Linked DNA regions of Ammoniphilus sp. CFH 90114. Each later gene encodes a partner of the first gene's protein in a complex. Links are inferred from orthologs where the notes say so. Each region holds a gene or a part of one and is shown on either strand. Other genes may lie near its edges.

The links.
Region 2: the proteins of EIZ39_RS05645 (region 1) and EIZ39_RS03015 are in contact, whole or in part, in a crystal structure (PDB 6PRK), measured with the Bacillus subtilis proteins. The link is inferred for Ammoniphilus sp. CFH 90114 from one-to-one orthologs.

The regions. Positions count from the first base shown.
Region 1 is NZ_SDLI01000002.1:199,142-207,246, reverse strand. Bases 3,312-5,999 are described here. They hold EIZ39_RS05645 (YlbF/YmcA family competence regulator), read right to left. Parts: upstream 5,038-5,999; coding sequence 4,585-5,037; downstream 3,312-4,584. Other genes in these bases: EIZ39_RS05640 (helicase-associated domain-containing protein), read right to left, coding at 5,120-5,999; EIZ39_RS05650 (hypothetical protein), read left to right, coding at 4,277-4,588; EIZ39_RS05655 (YlbG family protein), read right to left, coding at 3,758-4,087; EIZ39_RS05660 (LL-diaminopimelate aminotransferase), read right to left, coding at 3,312-3,615. Outside these bases: EIZ39_RS05675 (competence type IV pilus major pilin ComGC), read right to left, coding at 1-75; EIZ39_RS05670 (type II secretion system F family protein), read right to left, coding at 89-1,108; EIZ39_RS05665 (GspE/PulE family protein), read right to left, coding at 1,098-2,198; more of EIZ39_RS05660, read right to left, coding at 2,443-3,311; more of EIZ39_RS05640, read right to left, coding at 6,000-6,937; EIZ39_RS05635 (protease complex subunit PrcB family protein), read left to right, coding at 7,035-7,472; EIZ39_RS05630 (hypothetical protein), read left to right, coding at 7,553-8,105. UniProt on the Bacillus subtilis protein: Regulates sporulation prior to stage II. Positively controls the competence regulator ComK at a post-transcriptional level. May modulate the translation, stability or activity of ComS. May work together with YmcA to regulate community development.
Region 2 is NZ_SDLI01000001.1:574,777-579,698, forward strand. The notes cover bases 1,265-4,131. They hold EIZ39_RS03015 (YlbF/YmcA family competence regulator), read left to right. Parts: upstream 1,265-2,402; coding sequence 2,403-2,861; downstream 2,862-4,131. Other genes in these bases: miaB (tRNA (N6-isopentenyl adenosine(37)-C2)-methylthiotransferase MiaB), read left to right, coding at 1,265-2,401; cotE (outer spore coat protein CotE), read left to right, coding at 3,088-3,642; EIZ39_RS03025 (putative amidoligase domain-containing protein), read left to right, coding at 3,806-4,131. Also shown: EIZ39_RS03000 (hypothetical protein), read right to left, coding at 1-7; EIZ39_RS03005 (DUF4288 domain-containing protein), read left to right, coding at 159-443; EIZ39_RS26345 (hypothetical protein), read left to right, coding at 529-684; more of miaB, read left to right, coding at 887-1,264; more of EIZ39_RS03025, read left to right, coding at 4,132-4,922. UniProt on the Bacillus subtilis protein: May work together with YlbF to regulate community development.

The DNA.
Region 1 (8,105 bases):
AATCGCGATGATGGCTACGACTATACTCATTTCCAAGAACGTGAATCCTTTTTGATCTTTCATTAGCTTTAACACAGGCAACTCTCCTCTATAATTGATTAATCAGATGAAATAAAGGTACAAATAACAAAAGCATGAGAATAAACACGATCCCTCCTGCACCAATAGTCACGAGCGATTCACCGATAGAAGCCAGTTGTTCCGTCAGATCATCTAATTCTTGTTCGAGCTGTTCTCCTAAACGAAGAAGCGATAGCCCAAGGGTTCCTGACTGTTCTGCGATAAATAGCATTTCGTGGAGAACCGGAAGAAAGTAGGGACATGGCCAAAAAGCTTCACTGATCCGAGCCCCCTCTAACAATCTCTCCCTAACGACTGTAAAGGATTTCTGTACCATCCCATTTGGACCCTTCTCGGCAAAGAGCGAACACACTTGAAGAATAGAGACTCCTGATTCAAGAAGTAGCCCAACCTGACTACAAACTAAATAGGTTTGCTGAAGACGATAGTACTTTGAAATTCCCGGCAACCTTAAAATCCACTCTCTCCATCTCAACCTTAGCCAATGCCACGCTACCCCAATTAATAAGAACATGGTCAGTAGAATCCAGAAGAAGTACATTCTGCCAAGATTACTCCATTCGATTAAAATTTGAGTCAAAGGAGGCAGCGGGGCGTCAAAACTTTGATATAAGGAGATAAACTGAGGAAATAAACCATTAATCAAGATCAATAATGTTCCTGTAGACGATAGAAGGATGAGGGAAGGATAAAACAAGGCTTTGATTTGTTTTTTACGACGATGGTGTCTTTTTCTATAGAACTCTCCAGCCATCGTAAGTGCGGGCACCAATTGACCATGTTGTTCTGCTGCCTGAACTAGAAAAATAAAAAAGGGAGGATATCGAATCCGCTGCAAACTATAAGAAAGAGGATGGCCGGCTTGTAAGCTTTCAAATAAGAGATCAAGATCCTTTTTCCTTTTCTTTGGCCAATGATACTGAACTATTTTAAGCGCATCGATTAAAGGTAGACCAGCATCAAGCAGCTGATGAAGCTTATGACTTAACAACGCGATGTGACGATCCGACCAATAGTTATTCCACATCTGCGAGTAGGACCCTTTGGTATTCATTTATGGTAGTTAGCCCTTGCCTCACCATTTCTCGTAGTTTCATATTCAGGTTACAAAAGCCTCGCACACGAAGAAAATCACGAATCTCTGCGGCTGAAACCCGCTTCATCATAAGAGGATACAGCTCATCCTGAATTGGCAGCACCTCATAAATGGCTTGCCTGCCAAAGTACCGTGTTCCATGGCAAAGGGAACACGAGCCAACTTCAGTCATAGAGCAAGAACATACCTGTCTAATAAGACGTTGCGCAATAATACCTCGCATAGCAGATGCGAGCAAATAAGGTTCAATCCCCATGTCGAGAAGACGCGTGATTGCACTGGCGGCATCGTTCGTATGGAGTGTGGATAGGACGAGATGGCCGGTGAGAGCTGCTCTAACTGCTATTTCAGCCGTTTCCTTGTCCCGGATTTCTCCGACAAAGATAACATCAGGATCTTGTCGCAAGCTAGCGCGCAATCCAGAGGAAAAGGTTAGTCCTGCTTTAACATTTACCTGAACTTGGTTGATACCTGGAACTTGATACTCGACGGGATCTTCTAGTGCAATAATATTACGTTCTTGATTGTGGATTTCTTTAAGGATGGTATATAAAGTGGTTGTCTTACCTGAACCTGTAGGACCTGTGGCGAGGAGTAGTCCTTGAGAAGAACAAATAATTTTTCGAATGGTTCGACACTGTGAATCATCAAGCCCCAAGGAGGGCAAGTCGTCGAATGGGAGCTTTCGAGTGAGAAGACGAAGCACCATTTTCTCTCCGTAGATGGTAGGAAGAGTGGAAACTCGTATATCCATATCGGAATCGTATAAGCGACAGGAGAATCCTCCATCTTGCGGAATCCTTCTTTCCCCGATATCTAGATGTGACATTAACTTTAACCTTGAGATGAGCGGTGGCCCTAACGCCTCTTCTTTCTGTTCAAGAAAAGTCATTATGCCATCAATTCTCAATCGAACCTGAATTCCTTCTGGCATGGGCTCTAAATGAATATCACTCGCCCTTCTCTTCACGGCTTCCTCTAACAAATAAGAGAGATAAGAAGAAACATCATTCACTGGCATCACTCCTTTTATTTCGTTTCACCCGTATTATTCGTTTAGGGAGTGATGAAATCCTGCCCCTTAGGAATAGTAGATGTTTCAGCTTGAAAAGTCAAAAAAAACAAATACCCGCCTTCCAACAAAAAACACCCCAGACATAGGGGTGCTACACACATATCAAAAGTCCATCAATTTGTTATTGTTAGTACGAGAGTTGGACTAAGCCCTGCCTAGCGCCCCAGCCTAACTCCTTAACTCTCCCAGCTTACCCTACAATGCCCGATTCCTTGATCCGCTGAACCACTTCCCGCAGGACATTCTCTTCTTCAACTAATGCGATTCGGACGTAGCCTTCTCCCTCCACGCCAAAGGCGTTGCCTGGTATCACCACGATCCCCGCACGTTCTAGCAAAGTAAAAGCAAAGTCTTCTGATGACCAACCTTCGGGAATCTTAGCCCAGACGAACATCGTTGCCCTAGGCTTGTCTACGTTCCATCCGATTTCGCTAAGTCCATCCACAAGCACATCTCGGCGGCTCTCGTACGTCTTCGCAATGGAGTTGCCAAAATGACCATTGATATCAGATCTCATGGCTTCTATCGCTACCTGTTGAACGGCAAGGAATACACCATAGTCAATATTACTCTTCACCACGGCGAGCGGCCGGATGATCTCTGCATTTCCTACAACATAAGCAATACGGCATCCCGCTAAGTTAAAGCTCTTAGAGAGGGAGTTAAATTCAATTCCTATTTCCTTAGCGCCTTCCACTTCTAAGAAGCTCACCGGTTTATACAGATCGAAGGCGAGTTCAGAATAGGCCATATCATGAGCAACGATGATCTCATACTCTTTAGCGAACTCCACAACTTGACGGAAAAAGTCAACATCCGCTGTAGCTGCTAGAGGATTGTTAGGATAATTTAAGACCATCATCTTTGCCCGTTGCCTAATTTCTGTAGGAATAGCTTCTAAGTCGGGCAAATAACCGTTCTGTGCAGTGAGTGGCATCGTATAGATTTCTCCTCCTGCCAGTGTTACACTCGCCGCATAAATCGGATAACCAGGATCCGGAACGAGAACAACATCTCCTTCATCGATCCATGCCAACGCTAAGTGCGCTAGTCCATCTTGAGATCCCATCAAAGAGAGAACTTCATCATCGGCATTTAATTGAACCCCGAACCGATAAGCATACCAATCGGTTACTGTACGACGAAACTCTAAACTCCCTTCTGAGGTAGGATACCGGTAGTTATCGGGATTCTGAACCCCATTCACTAACGCTTCAATGAGGTGGGCAGCCGGGGGTTGATCTGGACTGCCGATCCCAAGATCAATCACTTTCATTCCTTGTTGTTCAAGCTTTCGCTTTCTCTTATTCATTTCCGTAAAAATAGCAGATGAAAGCGCCTGTAGTCTTCTTGATGGCTTCACGAAAAAGATCTCCTCTCAAAATCCTATTTATGAAGAATACTTTTCATAATATTTGCATTGGAATATGTATAACGTACGGAACCAATTACCCTAATAGTAGAAGAAAACTCCTCGAGAAAGGAGTTTTTTCATAAAGTAAAGATTATTTTATTTGTAATACTCTAGCTGGGTCGATCTCTTCAACGAGTCCGATCCGCTTTTCCTCCAACTTATAGTCATATTCCTTCGCCTTATCCGGCTTGGAATTCTTGTATTCTGTTGGGATTTCATGGCGGTGCGAACGTTCAACCCTCACTACAAAGTCTAGTCGCTGAATTTTTTCCAACAGCTGGTTTACTTCATCCGCCTTGACGTACATACTTACATAGTTCAATCGTCGGGATACATAGTGTATGTTCCCGTATCGTCGCAAGTTTCGGGCCGCCTTATTACTCTTGACCCAAACGGCAAGACCTACTCGCCTCTCTCTCATAGCTACCCCCTTATACCCATATTCAGGGATAAAATGTTTTCTCTTGGAAATCACGCTAGAAAAATGGTATCATGTCCCCAATCTCTGCGCAAGCGTTTTAACTACATCCTATGACAGAATTATCATTTTGCGCAATACCTAATGCATAATGATTCGTCTTATAGTTCCCAAAGAAGGGAGGGTTCTACAGTGATAAAGCGATTTATGGAAGATTTACGCAGTCATCCTTTGATCCTTAGCGTGGATCAGCGATTTCTTGCGGGTATTCCTTTCTTATATGTACAATCCATTCAAACATGGCAAGAAATAAGCCGCCTGATCACTCAGACGGCCGATCGACTTGTAATGGATACATCACTTCATTATGAATTAATCTATGTTAGAACCTTTAAGCACAACCATGTCTATCGCTTTCGTTTTCTGTACCCATTAGCCAAAAGCTTCTGTTGTGGTAAACAATGCGGGGAAGACTGCGTGCTCCGAAATCCTCCACAGGTTTAACCGCAACCGCAGGCCCCACCTGTCCCACAGCCTCCTGTGCTGCATCCGCCTCCACCGAGATTGTAGAGCGGATTATCACTTGGGACTTTAATGGCTTCCGAGACCCCATCAGCAATGGTGCGGCACACGTGATAGAGTAGATCATCTAAGATACTCTCTGCCTTCTTGAAGGCTTCAATGGTAGCAATAGACTTAAGCTCTCGACGCATCTCCCGAACTTGTCGATTTACCCGATCATAGTCGGGATGATACTTCCCAAAGCGCTGAACTTCTTCGTAGTCCTCTTTCAACCGCTGAAACCCGGCCATTTTATTTTGAGCCTCCTGATCTTGAGCTAGAGCCTTCTTGGCTTCTAGATATTCTTTCATCTCCTCAGAGGCCATAATCATATCTGCTATATCCTGCGCTGTCCCCAGCACTTCAACGATGTTAAGCTCTTGAGCAATCATCGGTCATTAGTCACCTCATCTCTCTTCTATTATACCTTAAAAAATGACACTTTGCCTCTTTCTCAGCCGCTTCCAATTTTCTTCAGGGCCATAGGATCTGAATATTACCTATATCTTGGAGTCTAATATCCTGCTCTTCCTTACTGTTGCCTAATCCTTGTACATGCCAATATCCATTTTTATTCACCACTTGAACCGGGTGCAGGCGATATTCTTTTCCTTTCCATTGCATCCGAAGTTCCATCTTTAGCTGAGCTGCTTTCTGTATCAGTTCTCTGAGAGTCGACTCATGATAGCTTGAATAATTCGATAACCACATCTTGGGAAGTTGACGTAACCCTGGTATGGCATCTTCGAGCTCGGGAAAAACACTTTCCACCTTATAATCAACGGATATAGGAAAACCTGTTTTAAACACTTGTAAGGACAACATCTCCTGCTCCTGCTGATGGACAAGAAGGTCTTGTACAGAGCCAATCGGATATCCTCGTTTTTCAAGTTCATCCTTTAACTGATCGAACTCAACCGCATGAATCATGAAGGCCCGTTCTCCAAGCCTAGCCCGAATAAATCTAGAAATGGCTGGAATTCTCTCCATTTCTAGGGCTAAATCAGCATGGCTAACCTGCATGATTCGGCAGTCAAAGATAGACACTTGCTGAAAGTCCTTCTCCCATTGAGAAACGACTTCCTTCATAGCGTCAGTCAAAGGAATAGCAGAGTACTGCTCCAGTAGAGCTAGTAACTCGTTCGCCGTATTCCCTGCACTAAAGTAGGGCTGAACAGACTGGCGAGTAAGAACAAGACTCCACATTTCTTCCTTTTTTTCTAGGGAACAAAAAGAAAGAAGCTCCCATTTGATCTTTAAAGATGAAAAAGCAGGAAGAAGTATCTCAAAATTCGGTTGCACGTATATAGGCGAATTCGGCCATTCGTTCTCTTCTCTCCACATCCATAACGAGTCATCCTTTATTTGTACGGAATGAATAATCCCCATTTGACTTAGAGGCTTTATCCACTGAGAAACTACAGATTCGTAGGTTGGAGCATCTTCCTTCATTGAAGCTAGGATGCTTCTTACCGAGAACACTTGGTTCCGTTCTAACCCGAAGGTAATATCCCAATAAAACTGCATGCGTGGAGACAAGTCCAAATAGGCATAAAGCAGATCACAAAATTGAATCAGATTTTCACGATGGGTTCTCTGAATCCAACGATCAACATTTCCCAAATGGAGCCCATCCTCTCTCACTTCGAGAAGCTCCCACCTAGACAACAAATCTAATAAAATCGCTTCATGCTTGTCATACGGTGGAAGACAGGGAGGGAGGTTTAGGGATGAGGGGAACATTTCCTTGTCCATCTGTAATCCAGTAAACAACTGCCGTATACTTTTCTTGCTTACTGTACCTTTTTTGGTGAGCTCCAACGGATGATATCTGACATTATTTAACGCTTGCAATATGTCCTGTAGAATGTGATATGATGTCGGGGCGGGAAGCGTTCGTCCCCTTTTCCAAGATAGGTTTTCAGAAACCATCTGTCTCCGGAATAAGGTTAACAGTTCGCGTGGCATCACATAGGCCAATTCTCCCCACAATCGTCTTAATGTAAATATGAATCCTAATCGTCGAAGACGGGTGAGCGCGACGCGAAATCTTGCAGTGGAGATACGAGGATCCCCTTGCTCCATCTCGCGATAAGTTAAAAAGTCCTCCCCCTTTTCACTTATAAAATATCGAATAACATCTTGCTCGTCCGCCGCAAGTCCCTTCCAACACCGGTCTATATATTCAGGCTCTAGGACGAAGCTTAAATCTTCTCCTGATTCTCCATGTTCTTGTATAATTTGCTTTTTCACTCGGTCTGAAAGCATTCCAACCGTTTCTGTCCATAACATGACCCTCAACACCTCACTGTTCCTACTATAACACGGATACCCTATAAGAAAAAAATTCATACTAAACTTAATGAATCATTGGAAGGATGTGTTTCTCATGAAGCGTTTCGGCATAGACATAAATTGGCAGGTCATTTTTTGTCTACTCTTATCATTAGCCATTGTTACAGGCTGCACCGTCCAAGCTGCAGGACCTGGTACACAAGAAAGGAAGGACGCTACTGTGAACTTCGAGTTACTCAAAGCTCCGTACCCCGCGTTTGTGGATGATGTCGCAAAATCAATGAAACAGAAGGGTGGATCTAAGGTCATTCATAAAAATGGGCATACCTATGTTGTCATTGCTTTGGGACAGCGCCCATCAGCAGGTTACTCTGTTATCATTGACAACGTCCAACATAGTGATGGAAAACTCGTCATTACTTATGAGGAGAAAAAGCCACAGGGAATGGCGGCTTCCGTCATTACCTACCCTGTGACCGTTGTGAAAATGACAAAAACGGACTTACCGGTCAAAGTAAAAAGTAAAAAATAAGAACTCTTTTTCCTCCTAAGCATAGGCTGATAACAACCTTTCAATAGGTATGTATCATTTCTATCTTAGGAGGCTTTTTTATGGGTGTCGAATTATTGCCTTTACACTGGGTATACCTCCTGTTTGTCTTGCTAATCATTGGAGTCATGATTATGCGGCGAGATACCACGTTAACTTGTATAGTTGGAATTCTAACTATCGGTTTTCTTGCTACAGGTACCATTAGTCAATCTGTGGGTACTGTGTTTAACAGCTTTGTCTTTGCCATTACGGAGCTGCTAGGTACCATCCTCGTAATCAGTATAATCGTAGCCATGAGTAAGATTCTGACGGACTCAGGCATTAATGAGATCATGATTAGTCCAGTGGCAGGACTGATTAAATCACCGGGATTGGCCTATTGGGTCATTGGTATTGTTATGATGCTTATTTCTTGGTTTTTCTGGCCATCCCCGGCCGTAGCTCTCATCGGTGCTGTCCTACTCCCGGTTGCCCTTCGAGTCGGCTTACCAGCACTTGGCGTCGCCATGGCTATGAATCTCTTTGGGCACGGTATCGCTTTGTCAGGAGATTTTGTTATCCAAGGCGCTCCTACTCTAACTGCAGGGGCTGCAGGTATTCCTGTAGGTGATG
Region 2 (4,922 bases), on another replicon or contig:
TAGGCAAGTGAACTACACCTCCTTATGTCAACTACCTTTAGCTTTACCTGCTGAACGCAAAACATGGCATGTAAGATTCACCAGTGCATGGAGCCATCTTGGTTAGGGAAACGTAAGCTTATCATGAAGTAGCGGAATAACCAAGGGAGGTGGAGCGAGTGTGGTATACTGCATCTGTATTATTTCGTTTGGAAGCAATAGGAGAATTGCCTACTCACTGTGAAACCCTAGTTTTACTAAAGGCTGATTCGGAGGACGAAGCAGCGATACTAGCAAATCAATGGGGAAAAGAATATGAAGACGAGATATGGGAAACAGATGGGAAAAAAACGCGCTGGGTATATGAGCAGGTCCTTGATCTCTGGGAGTTGTTTGACGATGAGATTCGCTCTGGAACGGAGGTTTACAGCCGATTCTGGGCAACTCCTCCGTATGTTGAATAGTAAAACAAATAAAAAAGGATAGACGGCGAACGATTTTCCATTTAAAATAAATGTCGGAAAAAAAATATAGGCATAGGTGATACATATGGGTAGATATCAAATTTTATTTGAGACAACAGAAGGAAAACAAATCACCGGTCACATGCTGGCGAATAACCAAGAAGAAGCCAGAAAAAGAGCGGAACAAGATTTAAATGAAAAAAATGGATTGAAGAGAGTTATCGAAGTTAAAGAAAGATAACCAGCCAAGCAGTCACAATGAGGTGGCTGTTTCTTTTTTCTATAAAAATCTAAGGCTAGCGTACATAAGTTTTACTTTGACAAGTCATTTGTTATAATAGGGTAGTTAAAGTGTGAACAATAATAAAAATAATTATGTCCACTAACACGCTAAGGTGTTTCAGATAAATGCGAGAACGTCTTATTCCATAAGGAGTGATTTGATGTCTGACAAGGATTATAGCCAATATTTCCAAACGACGTACAATGGTGAATCTAAGAAGAAAAAACCAAAAACAGCAGAGGATGTTGGATACTTCCAAAAAGAAGCTAAACGTCGTGGGAAAGAAGAAATAATGGTCGTCAATTTTGACCCTATACCTGATGAACTTAAGGAACTGGGCAAGGATAAAACGTACTGCCTTGTAACATTTGGATGTCAAATGAATGAACATGATAGTGAAACGATTGCCGGTATTCTCGAGAACATGGGATATACCTCTACGGATAATGAGCGTCAGGCTGATATAGTGCTTTATAACACCTGTGCGATCCGTGAAAATGCAGAAGACAAGGTTTTTGGTCATCTTGGAGCGCTTAAAGCGGTTAAGTTAGAACGGCCCGAGATGATTATTGGCGTTTGTGGATGTATGTCTCAAGATGAGTCTGTGGTCAATCGCATTCTACAGAAGTATCAACATGTCGATTTGATTTTTGGAACACATAATATCCACCGTCTTCCTATTCTCTTAAGAGACTCCTTATATAGCAAGGAAATGGTCGTAGAGGTATGGGCCAAAGAAGGAGACGTCATAGAGAACATGCCCAAGGTGCGTGAGGGCGGACTAAAAGCATGGGTCAACATTATGTACGGCTGTGACAAGTTTTGTACGTATTGTATTGTTCCTTATACAAGAGGAAAAGAACGTAGTCGTTTACCGGAAGATGTTGTTTCCGAAGTAAGAGAACTAGCGAGACAGGGTTATAAGGAAATTACATTGTTAGGACAGAATGTTAATGCTTATGGTAAGGACCTAACCGACCGCAACTACCTCTTTGGAGACTTAATGGACGATATATCCAAGATTGACGTCCCTCGAGTACGTTTTACTACGAGTCATCCGCGTGATTTTGATGATCATCTGATTGAAGTTCTTGCTAAGGGTGGGAATCTTGTTGAGCACATTCATCTTCCTGTTCAATCCGGAAATACGGAGATCCTCAAGAAGATGGCTCGCAAGTACACGAGAGAACAATACATGGAACTAGTCAACAAAATTAAGAAGGCCATTCCTAATGCTGTTTTAACTACGGATATTATTGTTGGTTTCCCGGGTGAAACAGAAGAGCAATTCCAAGATACCATTTCTATGGTAGAAGAGGTAAGATATGATTCTGCGTATACCTTCATCTATTCTCCTCGGCACGGTACACCTGCTGCAGGAATGGAAGACGATATTACCGAAGAGGTGAAGAAGGAACGTCTTCAGCGTCTAATGGAGGTTGTTAATCGTATTGCAAGAGAAAAGAATGAAGAACTGACGGGACAAGTCGTTGAACTCCTAGTAGAGGGAGAATCAAAGAATAATCCTAATGTTTTATCCGGAAGAACTCGAAGTAATAAATTAGTGCACTTTGTAGGACCAAAGGATTGTATCGGTAAGTTTGTCCATGTTAAAATTACAGAGGCTAAGACATGGACATTATATGGGGAACTTATGACGAAGGTGGAGGTTTAAGATGGGGATGGGGAACGAACAACAAGTTATTAATCAATCAATTATCGTAGATAAAGCGAAGGAACTAGCGGACATTATCGCAAGATCCAATGAAGTGGAATTCTATAAAAAAGCAGAACAACAAATTAAAGGCAACGCTAAAATACAGGAGCTTATCAGTGCCATTAAGAAAAAGCAGAAAGAAGCGGTCGCATTAGAACATCTAGGTCGCACGGAACTCATTAAAAAAGTGGAAGCTGAAATTGACCAACTTCAGCAAGAACTTGATGAAATTCCTGTTGTGGCAGAATTCAAACAAACCCAATTGGATATAAACGATCTATTGCAAATGGTAACGAATGTAATTGCAAATACAGTATCCCAGAATATCATCGTATCGACTGGCGGGGATCCGCTAAGCGGTGAAACCGGTTATCCGAAAGCTGGAGCCGGGGATCACGATGACTGTGGTTGCTGCTAATAGGATAATTAGAGAGTGCTCTTATGAGCGCTCTCTTTTTCTTTTTCCTCTGTTTAAGAAGTAAGAACGCTAGACGAATGACCTGCATAGGCTGAAGTAAACATAGAAAAATGTTCAAGGTTTGGAAGTACGTTTGTGAATTCACTTTTAACAAAGTGAATCTTGCACCCTAGACGAATGTCCTGCATACAAATGTACTGAAAAGCAGTATGGAGGAGGTAAAAACATGCCGAGTACAGATAAAGAAATGCAGTGCCGTGAAATTATTACAAAAGCGGTCTGTGGAAAAGGTCGTAAGTTCTCTCAAAGAACCCACACCCTTACCCCTAAGCAAACCCCTTCCAACATCTTGGGATGCTGGATTATCAATCACTCCTTCGATGCGGATAAGGTAGGTGACGTGATCGAGGTTTCGGGTTCCTATGATATTCAAATCTGGGTATCATTTAACAACAATACGGATACGGCAGTAATCAAGGAAAATGTTTCGTTCGTTGAGAATGTTCCTCTGTCCTTCTATGACAACAATTGCCGTGGGAAGCTCGAGGTTCACGCTCAAGCAACCCAGCAACCGAACTGTCTCGAAGCGCGGATTTCTGCAGGCGGAGACATTGTTGTAAGAGTGGAGAGTGAATTTGCAGTAGAAGTCATCGGTGAAACCAAGTTATGTGTTGTCATTTGCGATAGTTGTGATGATGGCGACAAGGATGTCGACTTCGAAGATCTTGAAGATGTGGAAGACTTCGATGATCTTGATGGATTAATCGATGACCTTGATTAAAAAAGGTTAGGGAGGGTGAACCTCCCTTTTTGTTTTCTTGTTGTATACCCATTTAATTTTTGATTCGCACCCTCTTGGAATAGGCGCATATGCTGATATGGAGCTATTGCGGTATTCTTGGCATTGAGGACCATCCCTTGATGTTGGAGAAAGGAAGAGTTGAATGTCAGCATTCTTGATATATTCTAAGCAGAACTCATTGGCGCCATTACTGTCTCTCCTGAAGATCCCGAGTGGTACCACTCTGACCAATGAAGATGCGGATGTTGTCATCCAATGGGGAGGTAATTCCTTTACGGCACAGGATCCTTCCAGACATGTGCTAAATGGAGCAGAAGGGTTAGCCAACGTATCTAACAGGCGACTTATGCTGGATATGTTGAAGTGGAATGGGATTCCCACAGTAGACAGTAATCAGCGTTCTTCCAAAGTGTCTACAATCAGGAGGTATTTCGTTACCGTTTTTCAGCAGCAAGAACTTGCTCTCTTCCGATCACGTGGTCGAAAAGTATGGTTGACCAATGAAATTTCCGCCAGTACGGATGATTCATATGAAGAAATTCCAATGAATCGAAGCGTGAGAGAAGTACGTAAGGTTCTTCGCTTAGCTGTTCGCAGTCTGTATTCGGTTGGGTTGGACTTTGGTGGTGTACTGATTGCGATCGGCCTTAATGGGGGTATGCAAGTTATTGATATTACACCTACCCCTAGATTAAATGGAGATCTAGCCCAAAAATTTGCTAACGCCATACATGAGTATGTAGCCGTGTATAGCAGGAAACCTAAACCTGTTACCCTCGGTGCAGATCCTGAATTTGTATTGAGGAACAAAACGAGCGGTAAAATGGTGTTGGCCTCCCGTTACTTTGGTAAGAAAGGGAAAGTGGGATGCGATCATATATGGCTTCGCAGTGATCAAACAAGAAAACAGCTGCCTCTAGCGGAATTGCGACCAGATCCCACTCAAGACCCAAGGCAACTAACAGTGAACCTATATAAGACCATGCTCTTCGCTGAAAAGAAGATAGGAAACTCCTCCATTGAATGGTTGGCAGGAGGCATGCCACTAAAAGGTTATCCTATCGGTGGGCATATTCACTTTAGTCGAGCACCCGTGAATTCTTCTTTTTTACGAGCTTTGGATTCATACTTAGCCCTTCCTCTCATGTTAATTGAAAATCATCATTCCCTCAATCGTAGACCTAAATATGGTTTTCTTGGGGATTTTAGGAAACAATTTCACGGTGGTTTTGAATACCGTACACTCCCAAGTTGGCTAG